4 regions of the Bacillus sp. 7894-2 genome follow, and region 3 is predicted to be linked to each of the others. Evidence: predicted binding sites of a transcription regulator. Region 3 holds the regulator's gene; each other region holds the start of a gene.

What was found. Region 3 encodes Rex, which represses fermentation and respiration genes when NADH is low (regulators of the CRP and FNR family bind a similar motif). Its sites were predicted from a motif close to TTGTGAAATATTTCACAA; they were not measured.
Region 1: pflB (formate C-acetyltransferase) is a predicted target of Rex. The motif match lies at 3,542-3,559, and genes of this name have one in related genera.
Region 2: CHI10_RS05050 (AtpZ/AtpI family protein) is a predicted target of Rex. The motif match lies at 4,481-4,498, and genes of this name have one in related genera.
Region 4: CHI10_RS08515 (TIGR04053 family radical SAM/SPASM domain-containing protein) is a predicted target of Rex. The motif match lies at 4,937-4,954, and genes of this name have one in related genera.

Annotation. Positions count from the first base shown of each region.
Region 1 is NZ_NPDG01000013.1:21,402-29,034, reverse strand. It holds gene CHI10_RS02910 (hypothetical protein) at 1-157, opposite strand, end outside; gene pflA (pyruvate formate-lyase-activating protein) at 413-1,141, opposite strand; gene pflB (formate C-acetyltransferase) at 1,242-3,467, opposite strand; gene safA (SafA/ExsA family spore coat assembly protein) at 3,761-4,387, shown strand; gene CHI10_RS02890 (cupredoxin domain-containing protein) at 4,497-4,949, opposite strand; gene CHI10_RS02885 (response regulator transcription factor) at 5,097-6,581, shown strand; gene hutU (urocanate hydratase) at 6,754-7,633, shown strand, end outside.
Region 2 is NZ_NPDG01000026.1:18,039-25,671, forward strand. It holds gene CHI10_RS05030 (hypothetical protein) at 1-246, shown strand, start outside; gene CHI10_RS05035 (hypothetical protein) at 335-574, shown strand; gene CHI10_RS05040 (serine hydrolase) at 740-2,029, shown strand; gene CHI10_RS05045 (S8 family serine peptidase) at 2,107-4,371, shown strand; gene CHI10_RS05050 (AtpZ/AtpI family protein) at 4,669-4,890, shown strand; gene CHI10_RS05055 (ATP synthase subunit I) at 4,896-5,270, shown strand; gene atpB (F0F1 ATP synthase subunit A) at 5,292-6,005, shown strand; gene atpE (F0F1 ATP synthase subunit C) at 6,081-6,293, shown strand; gene CHI10_RS05070 (F0F1 ATP synthase subunit B) at 6,443-6,964, shown strand; gene CHI10_RS05075 (F0F1 ATP synthase subunit delta) at 6,961-7,497, shown strand; gene atpA (F0F1 ATP synthase subunit alpha) at 7,522-7,633, shown strand, end outside.
Region 3 is NZ_NPDG01000157.1:11,767-19,399, forward strand. It holds gene CHI10_RS21415 (DUF4317 domain-containing protein) at 83-1,267, shown strand; gene CHI10_RS21420 (VOC family protein) at 1,405-1,752, opposite strand; gene groL (chaperonin GroEL) at 2,010-3,641, opposite strand; gene groES (co-chaperone GroES) at 3,704-3,988, opposite strand; gene CHI10_RS21435 (CPBP family intramembrane glutamic endopeptidase) at 4,304-5,029, shown strand; gene CHI10_RS21440 (YdiK family protein) at 5,074-5,265, shown strand; gene CHI10_RS21445 (redox-sensing transcriptional repressor Rex) at 5,288-5,932, opposite strand; gene moaC (cyclic pyranopterin monophosphate synthase MoaC) at 5,960-6,442, opposite strand; gene CHI10_RS21455 (ABC-F family ATP-binding cassette domain-containing protein) at 6,634-7,633, shown strand, end outside.
Region 4 is NZ_NPDG01000058.1:3,048-10,680, reverse strand. It holds gene CHI10_RS08535 (molybdopterin molybdotransferase MoeA) at 1-654, opposite strand, end outside; gene ric (iron-sulfur cluster repair di-iron protein) at 868-1,560, shown strand; gene moaA (GTP 3',8-cyclase MoaA) at 1,671-2,687, opposite strand; gene CHI10_RS08520 (Crp/Fnr family transcriptional regulator) at 2,973-3,674, shown strand; gene CHI10_RS08515 (TIGR04053 family radical SAM/SPASM domain-containing protein) at 3,706-4,833, opposite strand; gene CHI10_RS08510 (metal-sulfur cluster assembly factor) at 5,004-5,312, opposite strand; gene CHI10_RS08505 (alpha/beta fold hydrolase) at 5,383-6,150, opposite strand; gene CHI10_RS08500 (Cof-type HAD-IIB family hydrolase) at 6,430-7,248, shown strand; gene CHI10_RS22285 (hypothetical protein) at 7,367-7,519, shown strand; gene CHI10_RS08495 (DUF3813 domain-containing protein) at 7,522-7,633, shown strand, end outside.

The sequences.
Region 1 (7,633 bases), on a different contig from region 3:
GAACAACAACGAGCAAATCAATCAAAGAGCCAACAGCCGCACCATCCGGAACCGGACCAAATAGCGGGGTTCTGTATAGGATGTAGTTGGAACACAGAATCATAGATAAAAGTACACCAAAAACCAGCCACTTAGGCTTTTTAAATGTAATTGTCATAATTATCCACCTCACTTTAATTATAGCTTATATGAGGGGTAAATGATATTGAAGTTTTGATGAATTTTGACTCAGCGAGCATTCGTTCGCGGTTTTGTGTCAGAACCCATGCCAACTTCTGACTCAGCGAGCATCCGTTTGTGTTTTTGAGTCCGAACCCGGCACTCGCACTGTAACAATCGACAAATACAAGATACAAACAAAGCCCCAATCACAAAATTGGGGCTAACCACGCAAAACGTTTCATCTAAGATCCTATAACCCAGCCAAAATCCGATAAGCCCATTCCGTTTTTTCCTCGTTCGGAGGCTCAATATCCTTCAGCGGATATTCCAAGCCAAGCGCTTCCCATTTATATACACCAAGCTTGTGGTAGGGGAGAACCTCGATTTTTTCCACATTGTTCAATTCTTTAATAAAGCTTCCTAATCGTTCCAAATCCCGTTCATCATCAGACTTTGTTGGCACCAGCACATGGCGGATCCACACAGGCACCTGATGGTCAGACAGATACCGGGCAAATTGAAGAATGTGTTCATTTGTAAGTCCTGTCAGTTTTTTATGTTTCTCCCTATCAATATGCTTCAAATCCAGCAGCACGAGGTCTGTATAGCTCATAAGCTCTTTCAGCTGCGTCTGGAAAAGCGGGGAGCTGGAATAGCAGCCTCCTGATGAATCTATGGCAGTGTGAATGCCAAGTTTCTTGCATTCTTTAAAAAGCTCTATAAGGAATGGAAGCTGCAGCAAAGGTTCACCGCCGCTGACTGTGATGCCGCCTCCGGAAGCCTCGAAGAAAGGGAGATAGGATTGCAGGTCATTCATGATTTCTGAAACGGACATTTGCTTCCCAGTTCCAATTTCCCAAGTATCTGCATTATGGCAAAATTGACAGCGCAGGAGGCACCCCTGTGTAAAAATAACATACCGGATGCCAGGTCCGTCTACTGTACCGAATGTCTCGATTGAATGAATGTTGCCGTGCATGATCATCTTCCTTTCCATAAGCACCGGTGCAGCCGCAGCTGCACCTTGCTAAAGCTTTTTGAAGAAGGGGGCCGATTAAAATGGCCCGCTATCCGATTGGTTACATGGATTCATGGAATGTTCGATTTATTACATCAAGCTGCTGCTCTTTAGTCAGCTTAATGAAGTTCACTGCATAGCCTGAAACCCTAATGGTCAGCTGCGGATATTCCTCCGGATGTTCCATGGCATCCAGAAGTGTTTCTTTGTTAAATACATTGACATTTAAGTGATGCCCGGATTTTATAGCATATCCATCGAGTATGGATACCAGATTGCGCACACGGCTTTCATCATCCTTTCCGAGTGCTTTAGGGACAATGGAGAAGGTGTTGCTGATGCCATCGAGCGCCTGTTTGTATGGTAATTTTGCAACAGAAGACAGGGACGCAAGCGTTCCTTTCGTATCTCTTCCGTGCATTGGATTTGCACCAGGCGCAAATGGCTCTCCGGTACGCCTTCCATCAGGTGTATTTCCAGTTTTCTTGCCATATACCACATTTGAAGTAATGGTTAAGATCGACATGGTATGCATAGAGTTTCTGTAAGTCTGGTGCTTGCGGAGCTTTTTCATAAACCGTTCAACAAGGTCTATAGCGATGCTGTCAACGCGATCATCATTATTTCCGTATTTCGGAAAATCTCCTTCTGTTATAAAATCAACCACGATCCCATTCTCATCACGGACTGCTTTAACGGTTGCGTATTTGATGGCACTTAGGGAATCGGCCGCAACACTCAGACCTGCGATGCCAGTGGCCATTGTTCTGAGAATTTCAGAGTCATGCAGTGCCATTTCGATTCGTTCGTAGCTATATTTATCATGCATGTAATGAATGATATTCAAAGTATTAATATAGAGGTCTGCCAGCCATTCCATCATGAAATCAAACTTCTCCATCACTTCCTCATAATGAAGGATGTCTGATGTTATTGGGGCATAGGCCGGGCCGACCTGATCCTTAAGTATTTCATCTTTGCCGCCATTAATGCTATATAATAGAGCTTTTGCAAGGTTGGCTCTTGCTCCGAAAAACTGCATTTGTTTTCCGATTTCCATTGCAGAAACACAGCAGGCGATTCCATAATCATCGCCATACTCAGGAAGCATGATATCGTCGTTTTCGTATTGGATTGAGCTTGTTTCGATTGACATCCTGGCACAATATTTTTTAAAATTCTCAGGAAGCTTGGCGGACCATAAAACCGTTAAGTTTGGTTCCGGAGCCGGACCAAGATTTCTAAGGGTATGAAGGAAGCGGAATGAATTCTTTGTGACAAGCGGACGGCCATCAAGCGCCATGCCGCCTATGGATTCTGTCACCCATGTAGGATCACCGCTGAATAATTCATTATAGTCAGGCGTTCTTGCGAATTTTACAAGGCGCAGCTTCATGACAAAATGGTCAACAAGCTCCTGCGCTTCCTTCTCGGTAAGTGTTCCGTTCTTTATGTCTCTTTCTATGAAAATATCAAGAAAAGTGGAAACACGGCCAAGACTCATAGCTGCACCATTTTGTTCCTTGATGGCGGCAAGATAAGCGAAATACAGCCATTGGAAAGCTTCAAGAGCATTTCCTGCTGGTTTAGAAATATCAAAACCGTAGCTGTTTGCCAGCTGCTTCAGTTCCTTCAGAGCTCTGATCTGTTCTGAAATTTCTTCCCTCAATCGAATATTTTCTTCCGTCATTACACGTGTGGTTGATTTCAAATCCGCTTTTTTGGCTTCAATCAAGCGGTCAGTCCCATAAAGGGCAACCCTGCGGTAATCACCGATAATCCTGCCCCGGCCATATGCATCAGGCAGACCGGTTATAATGCCGGCCTTACGGGCGAGTTTCATTTCATCAGTATAGGCATCAAACACACCCTGGTTATGTGTTTTGCGGTAGTCCGTAAATATTTTTTCCATATCTTTGCTGGCTTCATAGCCATATGCTTCACAGGCAGCCACAGCCATGCGGACTCCGCCAAATGGCTGAAGTGAGCGCTTAAACGGCTGGTCAGTCTGAACACCTACAATTTTTTCTTTATCTTGATCGAGATAACCAGGTCCATGTGAGGTAATAGTAGAGACGATTTCTGTGTCCATATCGAGCACGCCGCCTTGTTCCCGCTCTTTTTTAGTGAGATCCATTACTTTTTCCCATAATAACGATGTAGCATCTGTCGGGCTTTCCAAAAATGATTCATCTCCGGAAAAAGGTGCAAAATTCTTTAATATAAAATCTCTAACATCAATTTCACGTGTCCAAATGCCTTCTCTAAAGCCATTCCATCTTTCCATGCCAGTTCACCTCAAAGGGATTATTGGTGTAACAGTTATTACAACTTTACTATACTCTCAATATAACAGATTTAATGTGAAATAAATCACAAGGATTTTGAACGTATTGTGAAATGTAATGTTTTATACAACTTCAAGTAAAACGTGTATTACAAAACCCCCGGAATCTTAGAACTGTTATATATACAGATGGAACACTGGATAATAAAAAGATAGCAATCACTTTGAAATTCTTACATTCTGCCCAACAATTACCTGTTTATAAGAATAAAAGATTTTGATTAAATATAAATATGAAAACACTATCAAAAATTTCATTCATTTTAATGTTGTCTGTCGCACTTGTCTTTGGATTCAATTTTGATGCAAAAGCATCAACAGTACATACCGTTCAGCCAGGGGATACGATGTGGAAGATCGCCATGAAGTATCAGGTTGGGGTCTCTGAAATCATCAATGCCAATGGGCAGATCTCAAATCCGAACTCCATTTATCCAGGGCAAAAGGTGAATATCCCTACTCTTTCAAAAGCCACAACAGGGGTGGAAGAGCAGGTCGTCCAGCTTGTTAACCAGGAAAGAGCAAAGTATGGATTAAAGCCGTTAAAATCGAATTGGGAGCTTGCCAGAGTAGCAAGGTACAAATCTCAGGATATGATTAATAAGAGATATTTCGATCATAACTCCCCTACATACGGAAGCCCGTTTGATATGATGAAGAGCTTCGGAATCACCTACAGGACTGCCGGGGAAAACATTGCTGCCGGGCAAAAAACGCCTCAGGAAGTAGTAACTGCCTGGATGAACAGTGAAGGACACCGCAAAAATATCCTATCTGCGAACTTCACAGAAATCGGAGTAGGCTACGCTCAGGGCGGAACTTACGGACACTATTGGACACAAATGTTTATTGGGAGATAAGAGGAAAAGCAGAAGCGCCTTGCCCACCCCCGACACCTCAAAGGGGTAGGAGCTGGAGCCAGACAGTAAAGAAAAGCACCGGAGAAATCCGGTGCTTTTGCTTTGCCCATTAATCTACTACAATATAAGCAATCATCGGTCCGCTATTATCCTTATCCGGATGAGTAAGACAAACCAGACGGTATACGCCTTCTTTGTCAAATTGAAGAGGGACCACTGTTTCTTCAGCTTTCTTTACAACTCCCTTAATATCCGTTCCTTCGATAATATAAGGGTGTTCCATTCCATTAACTCCCCAAATCTTCAGATTAACCTTTTCATTTTTTTCGAGAAAAATGGTTCCCGGATCCCAGCGATACGCTTCAATTTCCTTGCCATCAGGCAGCTTTGCTTTAAACTCTCCTGTAACCATATGGATTTCCCGGACTTTTTCGCCTTCATTCTGGTTGAATACCGTCAAACTGTCCGACTTTGAAAAAAACCAAAGGGATGCAGAAACAATGACTGAAAATATGATGACAAAGGCAATGATGCTGCGTTTCTTTAATACAAGAAAAGGCATGCTCATACTCCTTCCAAAATTAGTTGTCCATATATAGATATGCTGTAAGGGCCTCATAACTTGTCTACTATTTGCGGGATTTTTCCGATTTTTCTTTACAGCTGCTGAAAAATTATTTCATAATAGAATTAAAAAGGATGTGGCAGCATGTACAAGGTACTTGTGGCCAATCGGGATGAGTACGATACAAAGGGTATAGAGTGGCTGCTAAAATCTTCAATGAACGCATGGGAAGTAGAGGCTGCCGAAGATGAGGCAGGGCTTATTAAAAAGCTTGAGACTTTTCAGCCCGATCTGCTGATTTTTGAACTGGATCTGATAAAGGAAGATAGATACAGCTCTTTCTTAAAAACCATTCAAATTATAGGGCCGGATCTTATTGCACTTACGATGGAAGCGACCTTTTCACAGGCAAAACGAGCCATTGACATGGGTGTAGCCGATTTAATACTTAAGCCCATTTCAGCTGATATTTTATTGAAATCCGCACGAAACATTCATAGGCGCCAGAAGCTGAGAATTCCAGCGGCTTTAAAAAGCTCCGGAATGGTTACTGATAAAGCATTTAATTATCAGGATATATTTTTAGAAGCTCCAGAACCGGCAGAACGTTTTCTTTCCATTGGCATAAAAACTGAGAATGTCCTTGAGCTTCCAAAGTTATATGAATTTCTGGAAAGCTATGGCTTCCAGAAAAAAGTCGATCATTTTATTTTAAGTGACATGGTACTGATAGTTGCTGAAAAACCGGGCGTATCATGGAAAGAGGAAAGCGTCAGATTCATGAGGAATTGGCAGGAAACCTCAGCTGAACCAATCGCCATAAGCATTCATACTGGCCAGGATGATCAGAATACACTAAAAAACCATTATGATGCGAACAGAAAATTGATGGAGTTAACTTTTTACAGGGGATTTAATCAGGTAATTGAGGAAGCCTCATTGCCTAAATGGGTTTCAATTGATCCGTTCTTAACTCCCGAGGAACAGAGCAGCTGGATTGATTTTCTGAATCAGGCTGATTTAGAAGGAATCAAATCATGGTTTTCCAAAGAGTTTCTTATATTGGAAGATCCATATCCGGAACCCGGGCTTATCAGAATCCGGCTGACCAGTATTCTTGCGCAAATCCGCAGGCATATGAAGACATTCCGCCTGGCCGACGGAGAAATGGAGAAGGAGTACCTTCGTTTATTCCAGACGATTCTTTATTCGCCCTTGATTTACCGCATTATTAATGAAATGATCAGCTTCATTTCCTATGTTTTTGAAACCATTCGATCTGATAAGAAACTGAAGCTGGATCTTACAGACAGAGTCCAATTCTTTATAGAAACAAATTACTGGGACTCTTCAATTACCCTTGAGAGGGCAGCTGAATATGCAGATAGAAACCCGAACTATATCAGCTCCATGCTGGCAAAAAAATGCGGAAAATCATTTCGGGAGCTTCTTAATGAAACCCGGATCAGGCAATCTGCCAAGCTGCTGCTGGAATCAGAAATGAGCATAAAAGAAATCTCATCCGTTTGCGGTTTTCGAAATCAGCAGTATTTCAATAAAGTGTTCAGTAAAATTAAAGGTATGCCGCCTAATCAATTCAGAAAAAGTCTGAACAAAACCTCCTTTTAATCGGGGGTTTTATTTTTGTCTATTTTTATAAAAATACCAATATTAATATAAAAATAGGCAAAATCCAAATAAATAATCTTACATTTTTATAAAATATCAAACCTAATTATTATACTTTTCAGATAGTTCTCATTATAAAATTTAAATATGAGATAACATTGGAGGGATAACAATGAAAGCGGAAACAAAAAGAGAAATTAAAAATTATCAAGGCAGTGAGCTGCATGCAAAGGGCTGGATTCAGGAAGCGGCACTTCGCATGCTTATGAATAACTTAGACAAAGAGGTTGCAGAGATTCCGGAAGAGCTGGTTGTATACGGCGGGATCGGAAAGGCAGCCCGGAATTGGGATTGTTATGACGCGATTGTAAAAACTCTGCATGAATTAGAAGACGATGAAACACTACTTGTTCAATCCGGAAAACCGGTTGCGGTATTTAAATCACATAAAGATGCACCAAAGGTATTGATCGCCAACTCGAATCTGGTGCCGGCCTGGGCAAACTGGGATACGTTCCATGAGCTTGATAAGAAAGGCCTGATGATGTATGGCCAAATGACAGCGGGAAGCTGGATTTACATCGGAAGCCAAGGGATCGTGCAAGGGACGTATGAAACATTTGCTGAGCTTGGCCGACAGCACTTCTCCGGCTCACTGAAACAAACGATTACGTTAACAGCTGGCCTTGGCGGAATGGGTGGCGCTCAGCCGCTTGCCGTAACCATGAATGATGGTGTCTGCATTGCCATTGATGTGGATGAACACCGCATTGACCGCAGGCTTGAAACGAAATATCTGGATACAAAGGTTTATTCCATTGAAGAGGCTATTAAATTGGCAAAAGAGGCAAAACAGGAAGGACGTCCGCTTTCTATCGGTCTATTAGGCAATGCAGCTGAAATTTTGCCAAAGATGCTTGAAATGAATTTCATCCCGGATGTCCTGACTGACCAGACTTCCGCACATGATCCTTTAAATGGCTATGTCCCGATTGGCTATTCTTTAGAGGAAGCAGCTGTTCTGAGAAAGGAAGAAGCTGCTGAATATGTTC
Region 2 (7,633 bases), on a different contig from region 3:
CAATCCCGTCTTACCCAGAATAAAATCAGAGAACAAAACAAGCAGCTGATACATGAGGTGCACGAGCTCAAACTCACTATTGAAGATTTAAGAAATGCCCATGCACAAGGCTATGAAAAAGAGAGCGAAAAAGTTACTACTCTTTATGAAAAACTGATGGCGACACAACAGTCTGTAGAAGAAGTAGCCGGTGCATTAGAGGCTGAAAAAAGCAAAAGCATCTGGCAGAAGATATTTGGAAAGTAAAGGAATGACCAAATTGCAAGATTAACGTTTAGACTGCTGTCTGCGGGGTATTGGCATAATGATTTTATATACCCGGGAGGTCGAATAAATGAGAGCATTAGCCGTTTTAGAAGGAGCATTGATTGTCTGGATCATTATGCTTGTAGGTTCATTAATGGGAACCTTCATGTCTGAAGGTTTCATCGCCCTGGTATTTAAGCTGGCAGAAGGAAAAGGAATCCTGCTTACAGTATTACTGATAATAGCGACCCTAGCGGATATGTGGAGAGATAAAAAGCGGGACCATCTAATTCAAAAAGGAAAACTGGAACCGAATCAGCTGTTTTAGTACATAAAGGGACAAAGCCATCATTCATTTGATGGTTTTTTTATAATCTGAAAGTACCATTTTCTGAAAATACTAAAAACTGTATTGATAATCAATTAAAAGATAGATAGTATTAATTATACAGAATATTGTATATTGATCAGTTTTTGAAAAGGAGATGAAGTTTTGAAAAGATTAAGGTTATTGTTAATCGTACTCACATTAGTCTTAAGTTCTGCAGCTTTTTCTGGAAATATCGTTAATGCCAAAGAAAGGTCCGGGCAGAAATTAAGCCATGCCCATCCGAAAAAGGCAGGCTTTGATATGGAGAAATTGAAGGGTATTGATAAAGCCGTTACGGAGGCTATTGAGGATGGTGTTACACCGGGTGCGGTAGTTCTTGTAGCCAAGGATGGAAAGATTGTCAAAGAGGAAGCGTACGGATATGCACAAAAGTATGATATGGGGGAATTGCTCGAGAACCCCAGAAAAATGAAAAAGAAAACAATGTTCGACCTTGCTTCCGTTACGAAGGTGATGGGAACCACTCAGGGCATTATGAAACTTGTCAGTGATGGGCAACTTTCAGTCAATGACAGGGTATCAGATTTTATTCCAGAGTTTGCCCAGCATGGAAAAGAAGATATTACAGTAGCTGACCTGCTGACACACACCTCAGGGCTGACTCCCTGGAAGCCGACATACCTCTACGCTCATAATTCGGAAGAGGTTCTGAATTATATAAATAAGCTGCCGCTTGAATATCCGACTGGCACGGACAGAAGATATAGCGATTTTAGCTTTATGATGCTGGGTTTTTTAATCGAAGAGATCAGTGGACAGAAATTGGATAAATACTTAGAAGAAAACATTTATAAACCATTAAAAATGAATGATACGATGTTTACACCACCTGACCATTTCAAGAAAAAGATTGCGGCTACCTCATGGGGAAATCTTTATGAGTATAAAATGATTGATGACCCTAATTTCGGGTACTATGTTGAAGAAAGCCCGGACATGTTTAAAAACTGGAGAAATTACACCTTAGTTGGAGAAGTTAATGATGGAAATAGCTTCTATGGCAATAAAGGGGTTGCGGGCCATGCGGGTTTATTTTCAACAGCAAGGGATCTTGCCGTATTGGGCCAGACCATGTTAAATGGCGGAACGTATGGAAAAACAAAAATGTATAATAAAGAAGTAATTGATATCTTTACCTCTCCTCAGCGCTTTGGCCAGGGTTATGGCTGGGAGTTGGATAAAAGCTGGTATATGGGAGAACATTATTCTGACAAAGCCTTTGGCCATACTGGTTTTACCGGAACGCAGGTTATTATTGATCCAGAGGAAAACCTTCAGATAATCCTGCTGACGAACAAACAAAACAATGGACCTTTGCCAAGCGGATCATACCGAAGCACAGGCGCTCTTTCTAAAGAAGTCGCCAATATTGTTTATGAATCCTTGAACTAGCCGTAATATTATATTGATTTACGCATACAAGGCATCTATTCAGCCCACCCTAAAACAAAAAGAGGGTGGGTTTTCTAATGAAAAAATTCTTTCACATCATAACAGTACTAGTTTTATTCTTGATTCAAACTCCGGTTTCAGCCCGAACACTTTCACACCCTCCTATACCGGAAGAGTCACCTGATATTGAAAAAGTGGCCATTGTAGTACTGAAAGAACCAAATAATAAACAGGAAATCAAAAAAATGATAGAAAAAAATCCTGAGCTGCAAATCAGGCAAACATTCAATCAGGCATTAAACGGCTTTTCCGTTAAAGGAAAGCCATCTGCCTTGCAAAGCCTGCAAAGAATAGATTCAGTCTCTTCTGTTTCACCGGTAAATACCTATCATGTTCATTCCGATGACAATATCAAGCTGATTGGCGGCCTGAATGCGAGAGGCTATTATGATGAAAATAATCAGCGCCTCACTGGCAAGGGTGTGAAAGTAGGCGTGATCGACACCGGCATTGATTATAATCATCCTGACTTGCGAAGAAGCTATGGAGGCGGTCGCGATTTGGTGGATAATGATAGAGATCCGATGGAAACGAAGGCAGCCGGGGGACAGGGCACACTGCACGGCACTCACGTCGCGGGCATTATTGCGGCAAATGGCAGGATCCAGGGGGTCGCACCGGAAGCAACCATCATCGCCTACAGGGCTCTCGGACCGGGCGGAAGCGGAACAACAGAACAGGTGATAGCGGCCATCGAACAGGCCATAAAGGATAAAGTGGATGTATTAAACCTTTCATTGGGAAATAACGTAAACGGGCCTGACCTTCCGATAAGCATGGCCCTGAATAAAGCGGTTGAAAAAGGAATAACCGCTGTCACTTCTTCAGGCAATTCTGGCCCGAACATCTGGACCGTCGGATCACCGGGAACAGCATCGAAAGCCATTTCTGTCGGAGCCTCTACACCAACAATAAAGGTGCCATTTTTAAGCATAAACGGACGTGAAATCCGCCTTGATCTGCTGCAGGGTTCAAAGGAGTGGGAATTCGACCGCTCCTACGAAGTGATTGATGGAGGGATTGGGCATCCGGATGAATTGAAGAATGCAGAAGGTAAAATAGTCTTAATAGAAAGAGGGGAGTTGACGTTTACAGATAAAGCTGTCCATGCACTGGAAGCAGGAGCAGAGGGAGTCATTATCTATAACAATACAAAAGGCAGGTTCTTTGGCAATCTGGACAGCGAGGTTCCCATTCCGGCAGCGGCGCTTTCAAAGGAAGAAGGAGAGGACCTCAAGAAGCTCATGAAGGAAGGAAGGCTCCTTGCCCGGACTAATATAATAGAAGAAAGGGACATACTGGCTGACTTCAGCTCACGAGGACCTGTTACATCCACATGGGAAATTAAACCGGATGTTGTGGCACCGGGAGTTGCCATAAATAGTACCATTCCCGGCGGATACCTGCCGCTTCAGGGAACAAGCATGGCCGCTCCGCATGTAGCCGGTGCCTGTGCGATCCTCAAACAGGCTCATCCCGAGTGGGGGCCGGAACAAATCAAGGCAGCACTCATGAATACCGCTAAACTTATTAAGAACGCGGATGGACAAACTTATAGAACGTATGAGCAGGGGGCCGGTCGAATCCAGCTTGAACAGGCGCTGAAAGCAGAAACGCTTGTCTTCCCGGCGTCCATGCAATTCGGGAAATTTCAGATCGCAGACAGGCTGCATGACCACAGCAGTTTTATAACGGTTGAAAATATAAGTGAAAAAACGCAGTCTTATTCCTTTTCCGTACCCTATAAGGAGCAGGGCATCAATTGGGAAATGCCTATGACGTTTCAATTGAAACCGGGCGAAAAGAAAAAGGCTGAAATTAAAATGTCTGCTGATCCAACCCTTTTAAAGAAAAAGATCCATGACGGCTACCTTCTATTGAAAGCAGGTGCAGAAAGTATTCATATTCCATACCTGTATGTGCTGGAAGAGCCTGATTACCCAAGGGTGATGGGATTCGGTATCGGCAAAGGAGATAAGCCTGGAACGTATCGCTATGAGGTGTATCTGCCTGGCGGGGCGGAGGAATTCGGAATTGCGATGTTTGATTCGGAAAGTCTCCGGTTTATGGGATTTCTGGATTGGAAAAGAAATGCCGGAAAGGGACAGCTGCTGCAGGAAATTCCTGCTGAAAAGCTGCCTGGGCCGGGGCTGTACCTGGCGAAAGTGTTTGCCAAAAAAGCCGGCAGGGAAGACTGGATCGAAACGTATCTGTTTGTCAGGCCGGATGGCCAGTTGGGAGACCCGGAGCCTTCAGCAGATCAGAAGAGAGTACTAAAGTAAAAAAATAAAGCGTTTTCAGGAGCGACGCAGAATCTCGCTCCTTTTTCAATAGAAATCCGAAAATTAAATGTGATAAATATGTGAACATACCATATTTTTGCCTTTTTGTTTGTGAACTTTTTCACTCCAAACGCATTGACATTGACAAAGCCCTATTGTATGCTTACAAAGGGTAAAAGATGATAGGGTTTTCAAAATATTTTTGCAGACATATTTCCCACTTCTGCATGATGTTTATATGATTATTTACGGCCTCAAAACCCTCTTACCATTCTCTTTAAGGGAGGATGCGTTTTTATGCGTCAAAAAGACCGCAACCCATTTAAGGCGATGGCCTTAATGTCCGCCATTCTTTCTCAGTTAGTAGGTTCCACGCTCATTGGCATTTTCGCCGGAAGATGGCTTGACAGCAAGGCAGCAACTGAGCCTTTATTCCTTTTAATCGGCTTGTTCATTGGGCTGGGCGCAGGGATATACGCCATGCTACGTCTAATCCAACATTTTTTCACAGGAGAATGAACATCATGCCGGAAATCAAAGCAACTTTTCAAAGACAGCGGAAATACATATTCCTATTGTTGTCTGTTTACGTTCTCGGCTGGGGTTTTACACCATATCAATCTATTTTTCTTGGCTTGATCTTTGGTACAGGCTTAAGTCTGTTCAATTTGTGGCTGATTTCACGAAAGGCGCTGCAATTTGGAGAGGCGGTCGAGAGAGGCGAGAAGGTGCGTTCACTTGGAACGGTATCCAGAATGGCTACAGCAGTATTTGCTGTGATGATCGCTCTGGAATACCCTGATAAGCTGCATCTGATCAGTATGGTATTTGGATTAATGACATCCTATATTGTCATTATGATAGATTATTTTCTTCAATCTTTTCAATTACGTAAATAGCGGGAAGAGAGGTGAACACTATTGCATCATGAAGCTCCTATAGTGGACTTTTTAGGATTGAATTTTAACTTATCAAATGTACTGATGATCACAGTGGCAAGTGCTATTGTATTCATTATTGCTTTACTTTCAACCCGTCGATTGGCCATGAAACCAACGGGGATGCAAAACTTCTTCGAGTGGGTAATGGATTTTGTTAAGAATATCATTAACAGTACGATGGACTGGAAGACAGGCGGAAGATTCCATATCCTTGGATTAACCCTGATCATGTATATTTTTGTTTCAAACATGCTCGGACTTCCGTTCGCGATCACTTATGATCACACTTTATGGTGGAAATCGCCAACAGCCGATCCTGTTATCACCTTAACATTAGCGGCAATGGTAGTCGGGCTTTCGCATTACTATGGCGTAAAGCTTAAAGGAGTAGGAGAATACGGCCGGGATTTTATCAGGCCAATGCCTTTCTTGTTCCCATTGAAAATTATTGAAGAGTTTGCAAACACTCTGACATTAGGACTTCGTCTTTACGGTAACATCTACGCGGGTGAAATCCTGCTGACGTTGCTTGTCGGAGGACTCGCACATGCGGGTATAGGCGGAATGCTTGCCGCAGTTATACCAACACTTGTATGGCAGGGATTCTCAATCTTTGTCGGATCTATCCAGGCATTCATTTTCTGTATGTTAACAATGGTTTATATGGCACACAAAGTGAGCCAGGACCATTAATATATACCTGTTCATTTTATGGACAAAACATTTTAAACAAATAAATTTTCATACAATTTAAGGAGGAACTCAATAATGGGTCTTTTAGCAGCAGCAATTGCAATCGGTTTAGCAGCACTAGGTGCCGGTATCGGTAACGGTCTTATCGTTTCAAAAACAGTAGAAGGTATGGCTCGCCAGCCGGAAGCTCGCGGTATGCTTCAAACTACAATGTTCATCGGGGTTGCACTAGTTGAGGCCGTTCCGATCATTGGCGTTGTTATCGCGTTCATGGTTATCGGCGGTTAATTAATACTGTACCAATCGTTCAAAAATGGCGAAGATCATTCCATGAACCTTCGCCATTCCTTTATGTTTTTTACTGAAAAACTAAATCGGAATCATGCATATGACTCCGTTTCATAAGTGGAACAACTCTTGAAGGGAGTGAATCGAGGGTGTTAACAAACAGTCTAGTATTAGGCGCTGCAGGCAGCGGTTTTAACGGCGGGGACATTTTGTTCCAGCTGTTCATGTTCATTATCTTGTTGGCATTGCTGAAAAAATTCGCGTGGGGTCCGTTAATGGGCATTATGCAGCAGCGTGAAGAGCACATTGCCGGTGAAATCCAAGCGGCTGAAGAAAGCCGTACAGAAGCAAAGAAGCTTTTAGAAGAGCAAAGAAATCTTTTAAAAGAAGCACGTACTGAAGCGCAGGGCCTTATCGAAAATGCGAAGAAACAAGGCGATGTGCAGCGTGAGGAGATCGTTGCGGCTGCCCGCACTGAGTCTGAGCGCATTAAGGAATCTGCCAAGCTTGAAATCGAACAGCAGAAAGAACAGGCAGTTGCCGCTATCCGCGCGCAAGTCGCTTCATTGTCTGTCCTAATTGCTTCCAAGGTTATCGAGAAGGAACTAAGTGCAAATGATCAGGAAAAGCTGATCAATGAATACATTCAAGAGGCAGGAGAAAAGCGATGACGGGCTCCACAGTAGCAAAGCGCTACGCGTTGGCTCTTTTCCAGCTTGCGAATGAACACCAGCTTCTTGACCAAATGGAAGAAGAGCTTCGTGCAGTGAAAGAAGTAGTAAACCATAACTCAGATTTAAAGTCTGTTTTGAAATCTCCAAAGCTTTCAATTGAGAAGAAAAAAGAGATTTTAAAAGAAGCATTTGCATCTGTGAACACGTATGTTCTAAACACGTTAATGATATTAATTGAACGCCACCGTGAAGATCATATCTCTGATGTGGCAGATCATTTTATAAGCCTGGCGAATGACAAAAAAGGTATCGCGGATGCAAAGGTATACACTGTCCGTCCGCTATCTGAAGCAGAGAAGGAAGCATTATCTGTGTCATTTGCAGCTAAGGTTGGGAAAAAATCACTTCGTATTGACAATATAGTTGATACTAACTTGCTCGGCGGCATCAAGCTTCGAATCGGAAACCGGATTTTCGACGGCAGCTTGCGCGGGAAGCTAGAGCGTCTTGAACGTCAATTGTTAGGCTAAGATTCGTAGATAGGGGTGAAACTCATGAGCATCAATGCTGAAGAAATCAGTGCGCTGATAAAAAAGCAAATCGAAAACTATCAGTCGGAAATTCAAGTGAGTGATGTAGGTACGGTTATCTCTGTTGGTGACGGTA
Region 3 (7,633 bases):
ATAAATAATAATTTATAGAGCGGATGTATTTTGTTATTCTAGTAGATATGCATATTGGGCAGTTTAGGAGTGGATTTTAACCGTGAACAAAAAAGACATTGCACAGATTCGGAAACAATTTAAATTAAATAATGACTTACTAAAGATCTCAGATATTTTTAACGTCTATATTATGAAGGAATCAAGCGAGATATATCATTATGAGAGCCAGCCTTTTGAAATGCTGGATCAGGATCAGCAGGAGCTCTTTATGGACAACTTCAAAAAGCTGCTGGGCGGCCAATTGGATGAAAAGCTCTTTGAATTAAAGTTTCAGAGGGATGCGGAAAACAGCAGTCAGCTCATCCTTCATCAAGGGCTGCTGACCAATGATGCTGAGGGCTGGACGGAACAAATGCTTCAGATTGTCGGCAAAATGCTGGGAGTCCGGCAATATGAAAAAGATATTGTTGTTACGTTCATTCGAGGAGAGTATCTAAAGCCTATGAAGCGCCGCAATCCAGAGGCCGAGGAAAGTGAACGGGATGCCGTTTATTCTCATCCCTTTATTCTCTGCAGCATCAATAACACGCAGGAACCGAAGAAAGAACTGCTTTTTGATTATGTTGAAAGGGAATTTAAATATCATTTTACCGTTGATCCGATTATCAACCTCAAGTCTCCCATTTCAGGGTTCCTATTCCCTTGCTTCACCGATCACGCGGCTGATGTCAATCACGTCCTGTATTCTGCAGGCAAGGTCCATGAGCCCGACCACCAGTTCATTGAGGACGTGTTAAACGGGGAAGAAACAATGACGGCACAGGATGATAAAATCGTTTTTGAAGAAATTATTAAAGACGTAACGGGAGATCAGCTTAGCACATCAACACTTTCCAGCGTATATGAAGAGATAAACCGGATGATCGTGGAAAACGAAGAGGATGAACCACCGAAGCTGGATTCCAAAGACATAGAACATGTTTTAAAGGTGAGCGGCATCGAAGACATTGATTCTGAAAAGGTCCAATCCGCTTATCAAAAGATCATTGATGATGACAAATATGAAATAAAGGCAAGCAGCGTCCTGCCTAAATACAATTCAAAATCAATCAAAATCAGCACAAAGGCAGCCAACATATCCATCTGCCCGCAGGATCTTAGATATGTAAGACAAATTAACTTTGACGGCAAGCGTTACCTGATGATCGAGGTGGAAGAAGATACCGTGATTGAAGGCTTTACGATGATTCCGGAAGCATTTGGCGGGGGTCATGATAAAGAATAAAGCAGCGGTGCTGTCTTTCGAAAGAAGTATACTATTTAAAAAAGGAATTTCCAGATAGGAATTCCTTTTTTGGCGTTATAAGCAGTTTAGGGGTTGGGACAATGTGCCTGTCCCTATGTCTCTTGTTTTTAAATACGCTATTTCTCCCAAAGCTCGACCAGCCGGCCTTCAGGATCTTCAATCCAAATAAATTTTCCAAACTCACTAACTTCTTTTTCCTTAACAAGAGGTACACCAATTTGTTCAAGATGTGTAATCATCTCGTCTAAATTATGTACTTGAAAATTTAACATCACTTGTTGTTCTGCAGGAAAATAACTGTCATCCTCAGAAAAGAAAGAAAAGATCGTCTCATTTTCTAATTGGGAAGTAATCACAGTCCCGTTCCAATTATCTATTTCTATCTTTAACACTTCACTGTACCATTTTTTCACCGCATCCAGGTTCTTTGTTCTCCAAAATATCCCGCCGATACCTTTTATCATTGTAACCAGCTCCAGTCTTTCTTTTAGTTTTTCAATTACATTAGATATTCGAGATGTAATGTAAAGCTCCTTCTTCAACTTGAAGAGAGGAATTATGGCGAGAAAACAAAAACAAAAGAATTAAAAAAAGAGGCTTCCCACAAGTTTGCACAACTCATGAGAAACCTCTAATTTTAGGTGAGAAATGTTAGCAAGATGTTAGCATTCCACTCCACACTTTCATCAAACCCTCATGTATCAAGGGGTTTGGGCGATGATTACATCATGCCGCCCATTCCACCCATGCCGCCCATATCAGGCATTGCAGGAGCAGCATTTTCTTCTGGCTTGTCAGCAACAACTGCTTCAGTTGTTAAGAACATAGCCGCAACAGATCCAGCGTTTTGAAGAGCTGAACGAGTTACTTTAGTTGGGTCAACGATACCAGCTTCGATCATGTTTACCCACTCGCCAGTAGCAGCGTTGAAACCTGTTCCAACTGCTTCGCGCTTTAAGCGGTCAACAATAACTGAACCTTCAAGGCCAGCATTGTGTGCAATTGTGCGTACAGGCTCTTCCATTGCACGAAGTACGATATTGATACCTGTTGCTTCATCGCCTTCAGCCTGGATAGAAGCCACTTTGTTGTATACGTTTAGAAGGGCAACACCACCACCGGAAACGATTCCTTCTTCTACAGCTGCACGTGTAGAGTTAAGGGCGTCTTCGATGCGAAGCTTGCGCTCTTTCAATTCAGTTTCAGTAGCAGCACCAACTTTAACCACTGCCACACCGCCAGCTAGCTTAGCAAGGCGCTCTTGTAATTTTTCACGGTCAAATTCAGAAGTTGTTTCTTCCATTTGAGTGCGGATCTGGTTCACACGGCCGCCGATTTGCGCGCTGTCTCCAGCACCTTCAACGATCGTCGTGTTTTCTTTTGAAACAACCACTTTAGAAGCGCGTCCTAAAGAATCGATTGTAGCAGATTTAAGGTCACGTCCCAGCTCTTCAGTGATTACTTCACCGCCAGTCAGGATCGCGATATCTTCAAGCATAGCTTTACGGCGGTCACCGAAGCCAGGAGCTTTAACTGCTACTGCATTGAATGTTCCGCGAAGCTTATTTACTACTAGTGTAGCAAGTGCTTCACCTTCAACATCTTCAGCTACAAGCAATAATGGCTTGCCTTGTTGTACAACCTGCTCAAGTACAGGAAGGATTTCCTGAATGCTTGTGATTTTCTTATCAGTGATTAAGATATAAGGGTTTTCAAGAACCGCTTCCATCTTATCAGAATCTGTCACCATGTATGGAGAAGCATATCCGCGGTCGAACTGCATACCTTCTACTACATCAAGCTCAGTTGTGAATCCTTTAGATTCTTCGATTGTGATAACACCGTCGTTGCCAACGCGCTCCATTGCTTCAGCGATCAGCTGGCCAACTTCATTGTCAGCAGCAGAAATCGCAGCAACCTGTGCGATGGATTCTTTGTTTTCGATTGGTTTTGAAATAGCTTTTAACTCTTCAACAGCAGTAGAAACCGCTTTTTCAATTCCTTTGCGGATACCCATTGGGTTAGCGCCTGCAGTTACGTTCTTAAGGCCTTCACGGATCATTGCCTGAGCAAGAACGGTTGCAGTAGTTGTACCGTCACCGGCAACATCGTTTGTTTTGCTTGCAACTTCAGCAACAAGCTTTGCACCCATGTTTTCGAAAGCATCTTCAAGTTCGATTTCCTTCGCGATTGTCACACCGTCATTCGTGATTAATGGAGAACCGAATTTCTTCTCAAGAACCACGTTGCGTCCTTTAGGTCCAAGAGTTACTTTTACCGCATTTGCAAGGGAATCTACACCGCGAAGCATCGCGCGGCGGGCTTCTTCACTAAATTTAATCTCTTTAGCCATTGATAAAAAACCTCCTCAAAAATTTTAGCTTTATCTTTTAATAATCTTCGACTGATCGGCGATTAGCCAATTACAGCAAGAATGTCATTTTCACGTAAAATTAAATATTCTTTGCCTTCGTACTTCACTTCAGTACCGGCATATTTTGAGAAGATGATACGGTCGCCGTCAGCAACTTCAAGGGCAACACGCTCACCATTTTCAAGAACGCGGCCAGTTCCCACAGCTACAACTTTGCCTTCTTGAGGCTTCTCTTTAGCAGTGTCCGGCAGTACGATGCCGCTTGCAGTTTTTTCTTCAGTTTCAACAAGCTCGATAATGATTCGATCACCTAGTGGCTTTAACAAGTGAAACAACCTCCTCAAATAATATGTAAATATTTTTATTTATTAGCACTCTCTCTATTTGAGTGCTAACACAATTATTATATTAATGAATCTCCTTTCTATTTGCAAGGGTGAAGCTTAAATTTTTTATAAAAAAATTCATTCGCGCTTACCCGCTATTTTTCGACACGGACAACCTCTTAAGGATGCTGCTGAAACACACATTTTAACCATAACAGGTCTCTCTTTGGTGCTGATATTTGAAAGACGCTCCTTATAAAGAGTACAATGGCTTTAGGACTTGTTTCCAACACTCAGATTAAGGGGTAAAACACTTTGAAAAAGGAATACTGGATTATTTTAATCGCCTATATTGCCATGCAGCTTTCAAGCTTGTTTGGCGTTCCGCTCGTTTTATTAGCTGCCGATGCCCTCGGAAAGAATCCGGAGAATATGCAGATTCTGGCTGTGGCCTACTGGCTCGTAATCAGTTTCACGATTACGCTGATTATTACGCTTCTACTACTAAGGAAAGAAATGAAACGGGGAATGGACAGGGATGCCTCTTCTGTTGCAGGCTCTGTGGGCTGGGCTATTGGAGGCATATTTTTGGCCCTGATTGCTCAAGCTACAGCTGCAAGCATTGAAAACCTGATTGGCATTGAAATGGGATCTGAAAATACACAGCAGATTATCCGGATTATTGAAGCATCGCCAATCGTCATTTTAATCAGTTCGGTCATCGGGCCAATTCTTGAGGAAATCGTCTTTAGAAAGGTTATTTTTGGCTCTCTTCACAAGCGCTTCAACTTCTTCCTGTCAGCCCTGATCAGCTCGGTCATATTTGCTCTGGCCCATTTTGAGCCTGAACATGTACTGTTATACTCAGCAATGGGATTCACCTTTGCCTTTTTATATGTCAAGACGAAGCGGATCATCGTGCCGATTTTTGCCCATGTGGCGATGAACACCTTTGTTGCGGTTGTTCAGCTGAATCAGGATAATATACAAAAGTGGTTAAAGGAAATGGAAAACTTGCAGAGCTTTATCAGCTTTTTCTAGCATAGCGTAATGCTGTGGAGTTTTAAAATTACTGGGGGATTATCATGAGAAGCACACCTTTGTTTTCAGGCTTTATTTACATCCTTCTCGGATGCCTTTTTACCTTTATTGCCATACAGAATACCCAGCGGGAAGAAACCTGGGGATTCTTTACTTATTTTCTGATGCTAATTGCCACATTTGATTTTGGCACCGGTCTCCGCTTGATTGGTCAGCATTTTAAAACGAAAAAATGAGCCCTCAAAAGGCTCATTTTTTTTACACTTCTTCAGGATAATTTTTCAGAAAATAAACCAATGACTGCAATTCCACTGCCAGATCGATATGGTGAATCCGAATCGAGGACGGTACAGTGAGCCTCGCAGGTGTAAAGTTAAGGATTCCTTTTATTTTCGCATTCACCATCCGATCAGTAATCATCTGGGCAGGCGGTGCAGGCACCGTTAAAATCGCCACCTGAATATTATTTTTAACAATCACTTCTTCAAGGTCATCCATATGATGGACCGGCACATCACCGATTTCCGTGCCAACCTTGCTCTCATCCACATCAAATGCCACTTCTATTTTTGTATTATTATTTTTAAGAAAATTATAGTTAAGAAAGGCCGTTCCTAAATTCCCTACCCCGACCAAAGCAACTTTGGTAAGCTCGTCCTGGTCAAGAGTCTTCCGAAAGAAGCCCAGCAGGTAATTCACATTATATCCATAGCCTTTTTTCCCTAACGCACCGAAGTACGAAAAGTCACGGCGAATCGTTGCAGAATCCACTTTAACCGCCTCACTCAACTCTGCTGATGAGACTCTTTGTTTGCCGGAGGAATGAAGATTCTTTAGGAAGCGGTAATATAAAGGCAGCCGTTTAGCTGTTGCCTGCGGTATCTTAATTGGTTCATTGGCCATTCGTCCATCCCCATTTCTTATGATGAATTAATTTCGTTTAAAATCTCCGTTTTTGCCGCCAGTTTTCTCTATTAAAAAGGTTGGTCCGATTACCATTCCTTTATCTACAGCCTTGCACATATCATAAACGGTCAGCGCACAGACAGAAGCTGCTGTTAACGCTTCCATTTCCACACCCGTATTTCCTTTTGTTTTAACAGAAGCCGTAATGATAAGAACGTACTCTTCCTCTTCTGCTTTCCATGAAAATGAAATGTCCACACCCTTTAGCGGCAGCGGATGGCACATCGGAATAATGTCCCATGTTTTCTTGCTCGCCATAATGCCTGCCGTTTGTGCAACAGCGAGTACATCCCCTTTTTTCATGGAGTTGGAAGTGATCTTCTCGTATATCTCCTGATTCACCGCAATACTTGATTGAGCAATGGCCGTCCTTGACGTCTCAGGCTTATCGCTGACATCCACCATTTTTGCCCTGCCCTCTTGATTAAAATGAGTAAAATCCGCCATTTAAAAACACCTCTCTTCAAAATCATACACTATTTTTCCGTTACTTTGTATGTGCATTGTAAGGTTCTTCACATATTTATTTACCTTTTTTTATGATTTAATGCCCTGCAGGCGTGCTTATAGTCCTGTCTCCTTTATTGCCGAACATATATGAATGAGTTACACTTACTCTATACCCGAGGTGAAAGAACATGATACTATTACAAGTCAATCAGCTGGCAAAAATTTTTGGCGCTGATCCCATTTTAACGAATATAAAGCTTGAAGTACAAACCAGGGACCGGATTGCCCTTGTAGGACGCAATGGTGCAGGAAAATCCACCCTTTTAAAAATAATTGCCGGACACATGACGTATGATTCTGGTGAGATTATAAAGCCAAAGGAAGTAACCATTGGCTATCTGGCACAAAATACCGGCCTTGAATCGGAATTATCCATTTGGGATGAAATGCTGACTGTTTTCAGTCATCTGCAAAAGCAGGAAAAACAGCTTCGCAGCCTTGAAGAACAAATGGCAGATCCTGATATCCTAAATAATTCTGATGCCTATGAACGCGTATTGAAAGATTACGACAAACTTCAGGTTGATTTCAAAGAAAATGGCGGCTATCAATATGAAGCAGATATCCGTTCCATTCTCCATGGACTCAATTTCAGCTCAATGGGCTATGATACTAAAATTTCATCATTGAGCGGCGGACAGCGAACAAGGCTCGCCCTTGGTAAACTTCTGCTCACAAAGCCTGATATTTTAATTCTGGATGAGCCTACCAACCATCTTGATATAGAAACGTTATCTTGGCTCGAACAATACTTACAGAGCTACAGCGGTGCCATTTTAATCGTATCACATGACCGCTACTTTCTTGATAAGGTCGTTTCCCAGGTTTACGAGATTTCCCGCCACCAAATAAGAAAGTACCCAGGAAACTACAGTTCCTATTTGGATCAAAAAGCGGCTAATTTTGAAAAAGAGATGAAGCAATTCGAAAAACAACAGGAAGAAATCGCTAAGCTGCAGGACTTCATTCAGCGAAACCTCGCCCGGGCCTCCACAACCAAAAGGGCACAAAGCCGCAGAAAGCAACTGGCCAGAATGGACGTGATGGACAGGCCGCTTGGAGACGAGAAATCGGCTTCCTTTGGATTTGACATCGAGCGTCAGTCGGGCAATGAGGTGTTAAATATAC
Region 4 (7,633 bases), on a different contig from region 3:
GGTAATCATATGAGCATTGCTGTTTCTGATTTTTCCCGGCTCCAGCGGTTCATGGACTTCCAATAGTTCAGTTCCTGTTGCAAATAATCCAATAACAGGCTTTTTGGCAACAGGCACTTCTGCATAACCAAAGGTTGCGAGAATGGCCTGAATTCCGGGATTGATCTTTGTCCCCTTTTTAACTAAAGAATCTCCTTTTTTTGCATCTTCTCCTTTAAAGGAAACATTGTCTCCTGGTTTATAGGATCGCTTTATGGACATATAATTCTTACCGTCTTCTTCATATGCTTTTGCCAGTTCAAGCATTACAACAGCATCACATTCCTGAGGCATTTGCGCACCCGTCATGATTCTAACAGCCTGGAATGGACCAATGTTTTTAGAAGTCACATGCCCCGCCCCAATGTGGTCCACCACCTCAAATATGACGGGATTTTCCATTGAAGCTTCTCTTGTATCCGCAGAACGGACAGCAAAACCGTCATATGGTGATCGATCAAAATGAGGGACATCATGTGTCGCTTTTAAATCTTCCGCCAGAAAACGGCCGCTGCTTTCATTAATAGATACGTATTCTGCACTTCCGTTTAATTGATATGCCATGATTTTTTTTACGGCTTCAGCAACAGGAATGGGAGTCCTTTTTTCCAGCATAATATCAGCTCCTATGTACTTTTCTAATTCAATTATTATAAACGTACATGAAAATTCATAACATGACAATCAACACACTTACAGTTTTCATTTTTGCTGGGTTTTACCCAAAAAACTTTATAAAAAGCCTGCAAGTGTGATGCACGTCACCAAGTTGAAGTGGATAATCGTTTATTCTTTAGATAGTTCACAAGATAGAAGGAGGAAAATTCAATGACAATACAAATTACCGAAGATCGTCTCGTAAAAGATATCGTAAATGAATTTCCAAAGACAAGTGATGTTTTTAAACGTCATCGCATTGATTTTTGCTGCGGCGGAAATATTCCGCTATCGCGTGCAGTTTCAGAGCAGTCTGCGGATATGAACGTTCTGATTAGCGAATTAAACGAAGTAATTCAAAAGGAAAACCAAACTGATGATTTAGAGGTCTGGACAGATAGTACATCTGAAGACATTATTGAACATGTCATTAATCGATATCATCGTCCTCTTGAAGAAGAACTATCACTCCTTAGCCCTTATGTTACAAAGGTATCAAGAGTTCATGGAGAAAGCCATGAGGAGCTTCTTAAAGTCCATCAATTGTTCTTTGAATTGAAGCACGAGCTTCTTGAACATACATCCAAAGAGGAAGAATCAGTTTTTCCACTTCTGCTAAAGCTTGAAGATCCTAAAGTTGAAAATCGCGAAGAAATCATCAGCTACATCCGTGAGCTTGAGAAGGAGCATGATCATGCAGGTTCAATCTTAAAGGAATTGAGGGAAATTACAGCTGATTTTACTCCTCCAGCTGATGCATGCGGCTCTTACCGTCTTGTATATAAGCGGCTTGAAGATTTGGAAAGCCAAACGTTCATGCATGTTCATCTGGAAAATAACATTCTTTTCCCTCGATATATTTAAACACTCATTTTCTGCAGCCAATATCGGCTGCAGATTTTGTGCATTCTAATGGCAAAAATAAAAGCCTGCCCGCTATGTCCATTTCTCATGACACAGCAAAGCATGCTTTTTCATCCCCCAATATAGGACATTTCAATCTTTTTCCTGTTTGCAGCGGTTTCTTCAGTCCGCTCGTCTGAATACCGGTCTTTTCTGCCGTTCCAAATCCTAATAATCCGATCGGTAATTTCTTCGTCAGTAGCGCCTTTTCTCATAAATTCCTTTAAATCGTGCCCTTCACCATTAAATAGGCATGTGAAAATTTGGCCGTTTGCTGACAATCTTGAACGAGTGCAGCTTGAACAGAAGGATTCAGAAACAGATGTAATAAACCCAACATCCACATCGGTACCTTTATAGCGGTACCGCTTGGCCACCTCTCCGAAATAATCGGGATCTACCGGCTCCAATAAATAGTGTTCCTTTAAGATCTCATAAATCTCTTTTTTAGTTACAACCTCATCCATTTTCCAGCCGTTCGTACTTCCGACATCCATGTATTCAATAAAGCGCAGCTGTAAGCCGTTGTCTTTACAGAACTTAGCCATAGGGACAATTTCAGAATCATTCAGGCCTTTTTTGACGACCATATTGATCTTCACCCCAAGTCCTGCTTCTTTTGCTGCTTCAATCCCTTTAATGATTGGTTTGACACCCACATTGCGTCCGTTGATTTGTCCGAAAAGCTCATCATCCAGACTGTCAAGACTGATGTTAACCCTCAGCAGTCCTGCTTCCTTTAAGTCCTTGGCATGTTTGGGAAGCAATACACCGTTGGTGGTTAGTCCAATATCTTTTAATCCCTCAATGTCTGAAAGCATTTTAACAAGTTTAGGCATGTCCCTTCTCATAAGGGGCTCTCCGCCTGTTAACCTGATCTTCTCCACTCCAAGACTTACGAAAATTTTAGCCAGCCTTTCAATTTCCTCATAGCTGAGCAGCTCGCTTTTTGGTAGAAAAGCAAAATCAGGACCGAAGATTTCTGCCGGCATGCAATATTGGCAGCGGAAATTACAGCGGTCAATGACAGATATGCGCAGGTCTCTTAAAGGTCTATTCAATTTATCTTTAATAATTGTTTTAGCCATTTCGTTCAACTCCATTTAAAGAGTGACTTTATTAAGCTTTCTATACAGATGTATATTTTAGCCTTTCCCTTAAAATAACAGAAATAACCCAGTATCTCAAATTAAGGGCTTTTATTATTAGAACATACAATCGCTGCAATGTTAATAGGGAAATGCTGTTTATTAGTTAAGACTAACCATTTCTATAGAAAATGCCACAATAAAGACACAAAAGCCGGCAATGTTTTCACTATACAAATGATATTATTGTGAGAAAAGACAGCTGTTTTATGAAGGAGGATTACCATGGCTCATTCAGCCATTAAACAGACACATTCCATTGAGATTAAAGAGCTTCTTCATTTCGCTGACCGGCATATGAAAACACTGAAAGGGGCTTATATCTTTCAGGAAGGCATGGATGCTGATGAGCTATATATCATCCTTTCCGGCAAGATTCAAATCAGCAAGATAACAGCAGATGGCAGGGAACTCACCTTCAGGTTATGCGGGGAAAATGAAATCATTGGTGAGCTGACCTTATTTACCAGTGACCCCAAATATTTATTGAATGCTTTAGTTCTTGAAGCTGGTGAGGTAGCTGTGATAAAAAAAGATGTCCTGGAAAAGGAGATTTTCAAAAATAGTACTCTGGCCTATGAATTTATGAAATGGATGAGCGACCATTTCCGCAATACACAGACCAAATTCAGAGACCTTGTGCTTAATGGAAAAAAAGGTGCCCTGTATTCCACTCTTATCAGAATGACTAACAGCTATGGCGTAAAGTTGGATGGCGGCATACTCATTGATCTGCCACTTACGAATCAGGAACTCGGAAATTTCTGCGGCACCTCCAGAGAGAGCACCAATCGGATACTGGGCGAGCTGAAGAAGGACGACATTATTTCAATAATGAATGGAAGAATTACAGTTAAAGATCTTCAGTATTTAAAAAATGAAATAGGCTGTGAAAATTGCCCTGCCGTTTACTGCAGCATTGAATAGGAGTGCAGTCATAATGCACTCCTTCATTCCTTTACGCTTTTGCTGCTTTTTTTCTAAGTGCCTTAGGAATATATACACAAAACGGCTCACTTTCCATATAATCCCCTGTCATGGCAAATGCACGTGATCTCGATCCTCCGCAAACATAACGAAATTCGCATTGGCCGCATTTCCCTTTGTATTTATCAGGATTTCTGAGATCTTTAAAGATGGGTGATTCCCTGTATATTTCGGCGAGCGGCTGTTCCCTAACATTCCCTGCTTTAACAGGCAAAAGTCCGCTCGGATAAACGTCCCCAATGTGCGAAATGAAAACAAAGCCATTTCCGTCATTGACTCCTTTAGGCGCCCTGCCTAAACCATCTATGGAACCCGTCAGCCCTTGCTGTGTAAGAGCATCGAGATATTGAATATCCTCATTTTGACCCTTTGCTTCATTCATTTTTTGCTGAATGACCACTCGCCGGTAATGCTGGGCAGCTGTTGTCTTAATATCGAAGGTAACCTTTTTGCTTAAGTTATACAGCCATGTAAAAACCTTCTCATGCTCAACCGGTGAGATCATATCCTTCTCCTGCCCTCTCCCTGTTGGAACAAGGAAGAACACACTCCAAAGAACACATTTGAGTTCATTTACAACCTTGGCCATCTCCTCAAGGTAATCGATATTATAACGCGAGATAACTGTATTTATCTGAACTGGAATTTCAAGCTCGTGCAGATATTTTATCCTTTCAATCGTTAAATCAAAGGAACCGGAAGTCCCCCTAAAGTGGTCGTGAATTTCTGCATTTGGCCCATCAAGGCTGAAGGCCCATCGAGCTAAGCCGACCTGTTTGGCTTTTTCAATAGCTTCCTTAGTTACATTTGGTGTCGCACTGGGCGTCATGGAAACACGAACACCCTTTTTCACGGCATATTCGGCTATGTCGAATACATCCTGCCTCATTAATGGATCTCCACCCGTAAACACAAGCATAGGGTTATTCATTTCCCTGATTTGGTCAATCAGGGCCTTCCCTTCTTCAAAGGAAAGTTCTCTCGGATCTCTCCTGTACTGTGCTTCGGCACGGCAATGCAGACATTTTAGCTGGCATGCCCTTGTTAATTCCCATATCACAATAAAAGGGTCTTTATTAAAGTCTCTAGCAAATCCCATTAGAGATGCCTCCTTGATGGCCTCACTCCCGGCCATTTGTCAACGTAAAGCAAACTATATTGTGTCTTTCCATTGTCATTATAGGGTAATCGGCATGTTAAATAAGTGAACTACCTCACAAGGGCACAAAAAAACAGCAGGAAATACTCCTGCTGTTTTAAGCTTAAATTTTATCGTACGCCAAGTGCAATTTTTGCATAGCGGGACATTTTGTCCTTGGACCAAGGCGGGTTCCAGACAATATTCACTTCAGCGTCTTTTACTTCAGGGATATCTGCCAGCGCTGACTTTACTTGTTCAACAATTGTGCCTGCCATAGGACAGCCCATGGAAGTAAGAGTCATATCAACTATAGCTTTCCCTTCCTCTTCCATTTTCACATCATATACCAAGCCCAAGTTAACAATGTCTATCCCCAGCTCAGGGTCTACTACAAGCTCCAGTGCACCCATAATGCTGTCTTTTAAATCCTGATCCATTCTGCAGCACTCCTTCATTATTTACTATCTTTATCTTAACAAAAATTTAAATGAATTGAAAAAAAACAGGTTATAAATGTTCCTCAAACCATTTAACTGTTTCAAGAAGCCCCTCCCTGCTGACTTTATGCCCCGCCTGTTCATCTGATATAAACAGGAGGTTTTCAGGTGAATCACTGTACAGGGGCTGGATGGTCTCATAAAATTGGTATGTATAGGAATAAGGAACAACCGGGTCCTTTTTGCCATGCCAGAACATGAGCGGCCTTCCGGCAAGCTTTTCTGGCTGAAGGCTCAGATCCCGCTCCCTAAGAATTCTCAAGAGATCTGCTAGTTCTTCATTTGTGAGCGGAACCTTGATATTATTTTTCTTCAGTTCATCGAGCTGAAGCTGAGCAAACTTTTCATAATATGGCATACCCATAAGGCTAACTGCAGTTTTGACCCATTCATACTGTGTCAGGGCGCCCAAAGTGACTATTCCCCCCATTGAGGTGCCCACAAGTCCTATTCTTCCCTGATCAATCAGGTTCCAATCCTCATAGACATTCCTGATTATGTTCAATTCCGCAATGGTATTCAGAACAATATCCCAAAGCTTGAAGTTTAAATCGCTGCCTGATAAGCCCTCGGATCTTTCCCCATGATATAGGGTGTCCGGCAGTACTACCCTAAACCCTTTTTCTGCAAGGAGATAGGCATAATGCAGATTAAGTTCTTTGGCACTCGTAAAACCATGAACAAAAATGATAAAAGGCAGGGGTTCCTCTTTTAGTTCCTGCCTGGCAAGTTCAAGAACAGGAATTTCTCTGATAAGCTTATGTTCAATTACAACCACAATTTCCCCTCCTAAACCTGTTGTACCAAGATGAATTTTTTTACAAAATTATAATAATATTGATAACATATATGTATAAAATGATTTTGTAAAAGCTAAAGCTCTTGTCTTATGTAAATTCTTTCTATATTTTCAGTTTAACATGTGGACTTTTCTTTTCCAAAACCTTTACACTTAGAACAAAAGCGGGGCATACTTCACTATAAGCAATGCGCTGCAGTCTGCTGGCTGCAATTACATTATTATTATAAAAGTGCTGAGCGCTTAGAAGGAGATCTTATGGCAGAAAAACATTTAATTGCATTGGACCTTGATGGCACATTATTAAAAGATGACAAAACCATCTCGGCTAAAACTAAAATGATTATTCAAAAGGCACGCGAACAAGGGCATGAAGTAATGATTGCCACTGGAAGGCCATTTCGCTCGAGTGAAATTTACTATCGTGAAATGGGTTTGACTACGCCGATTGTCAATTTCAATGGTGCATATATACATCATCCTAAAGACCATAATTGGGGTGTTTACCACACACCACTGCAAATGAATGTGGCAAAGGAAATTGTCGAAGCCGTTAATAGCTATACTATTCATAATATCGTGGCAGAAGTTATTGATGATGTTTATTTGCACTACCATGATGAGAAGCTTCTCGACATCTTTGGTTTTGGCGATCCGAATATTACGACGGGAGATTTGCGCAGTTACTTAAAAGAAAATCCGACAAGCATGCTGATCCATACTGATGAGGAACATGTAAAATCCATCAGAAATCATCTTTCCGAGGTCCATGCCGAAGTAATTGACCACCGCAGATGGGCGGCTCCCTGGCATGTCATTGAAATCGTGAAAACAGGACTGAATAAAGCTGTTGGCCTCAAAAAAGCAGCTGATTACTTCCAAATACCACCCGAGCGGATCATTGCTTTTGGCGATGAGGACAATGATCTTGAAATGCTTGAATTTGCAGGCTACGGGATTGCCATGGGCAATGCGATCGACCAGGTGAAAAATATTGCCAAAGAGGTCACATTAACCAATGAGGAAGATGGAATCGGCCTTTACCTAAATGACTTATTAAATCTTAAAGCTCTTTAAGCTGCTGACCATGAAGAAATAATTTGAAACCATCCCCTTTTTAAATCCTTTCTTTGGAGCATACTAAAGATGAAGCAGCCCAATTGCGGCTTCAAACTTTTTCATGGAGGGGATTCGAATGGGTAAACGTAATAAATCAAAACGCTTCGTTCAACAGGGTGCTGATACTGTTAGTAAGCATGATGAGCGTATCCCGTACCACATGACCTATGCTGAGGCGGAAGCCCAAAAACTAGCTAATGTGAAAGAATCATCCCTCGGAGGAATATAGCGATGGGTAACAGATTATTTCAGGAAGCCAGAAAATATGTGGAAATAGCCAAAAATTCTGCAGGCGAAGAAACTGTTTCCCGAGCGAAAAATGCTTTAAGTTCTGCATTTGCCA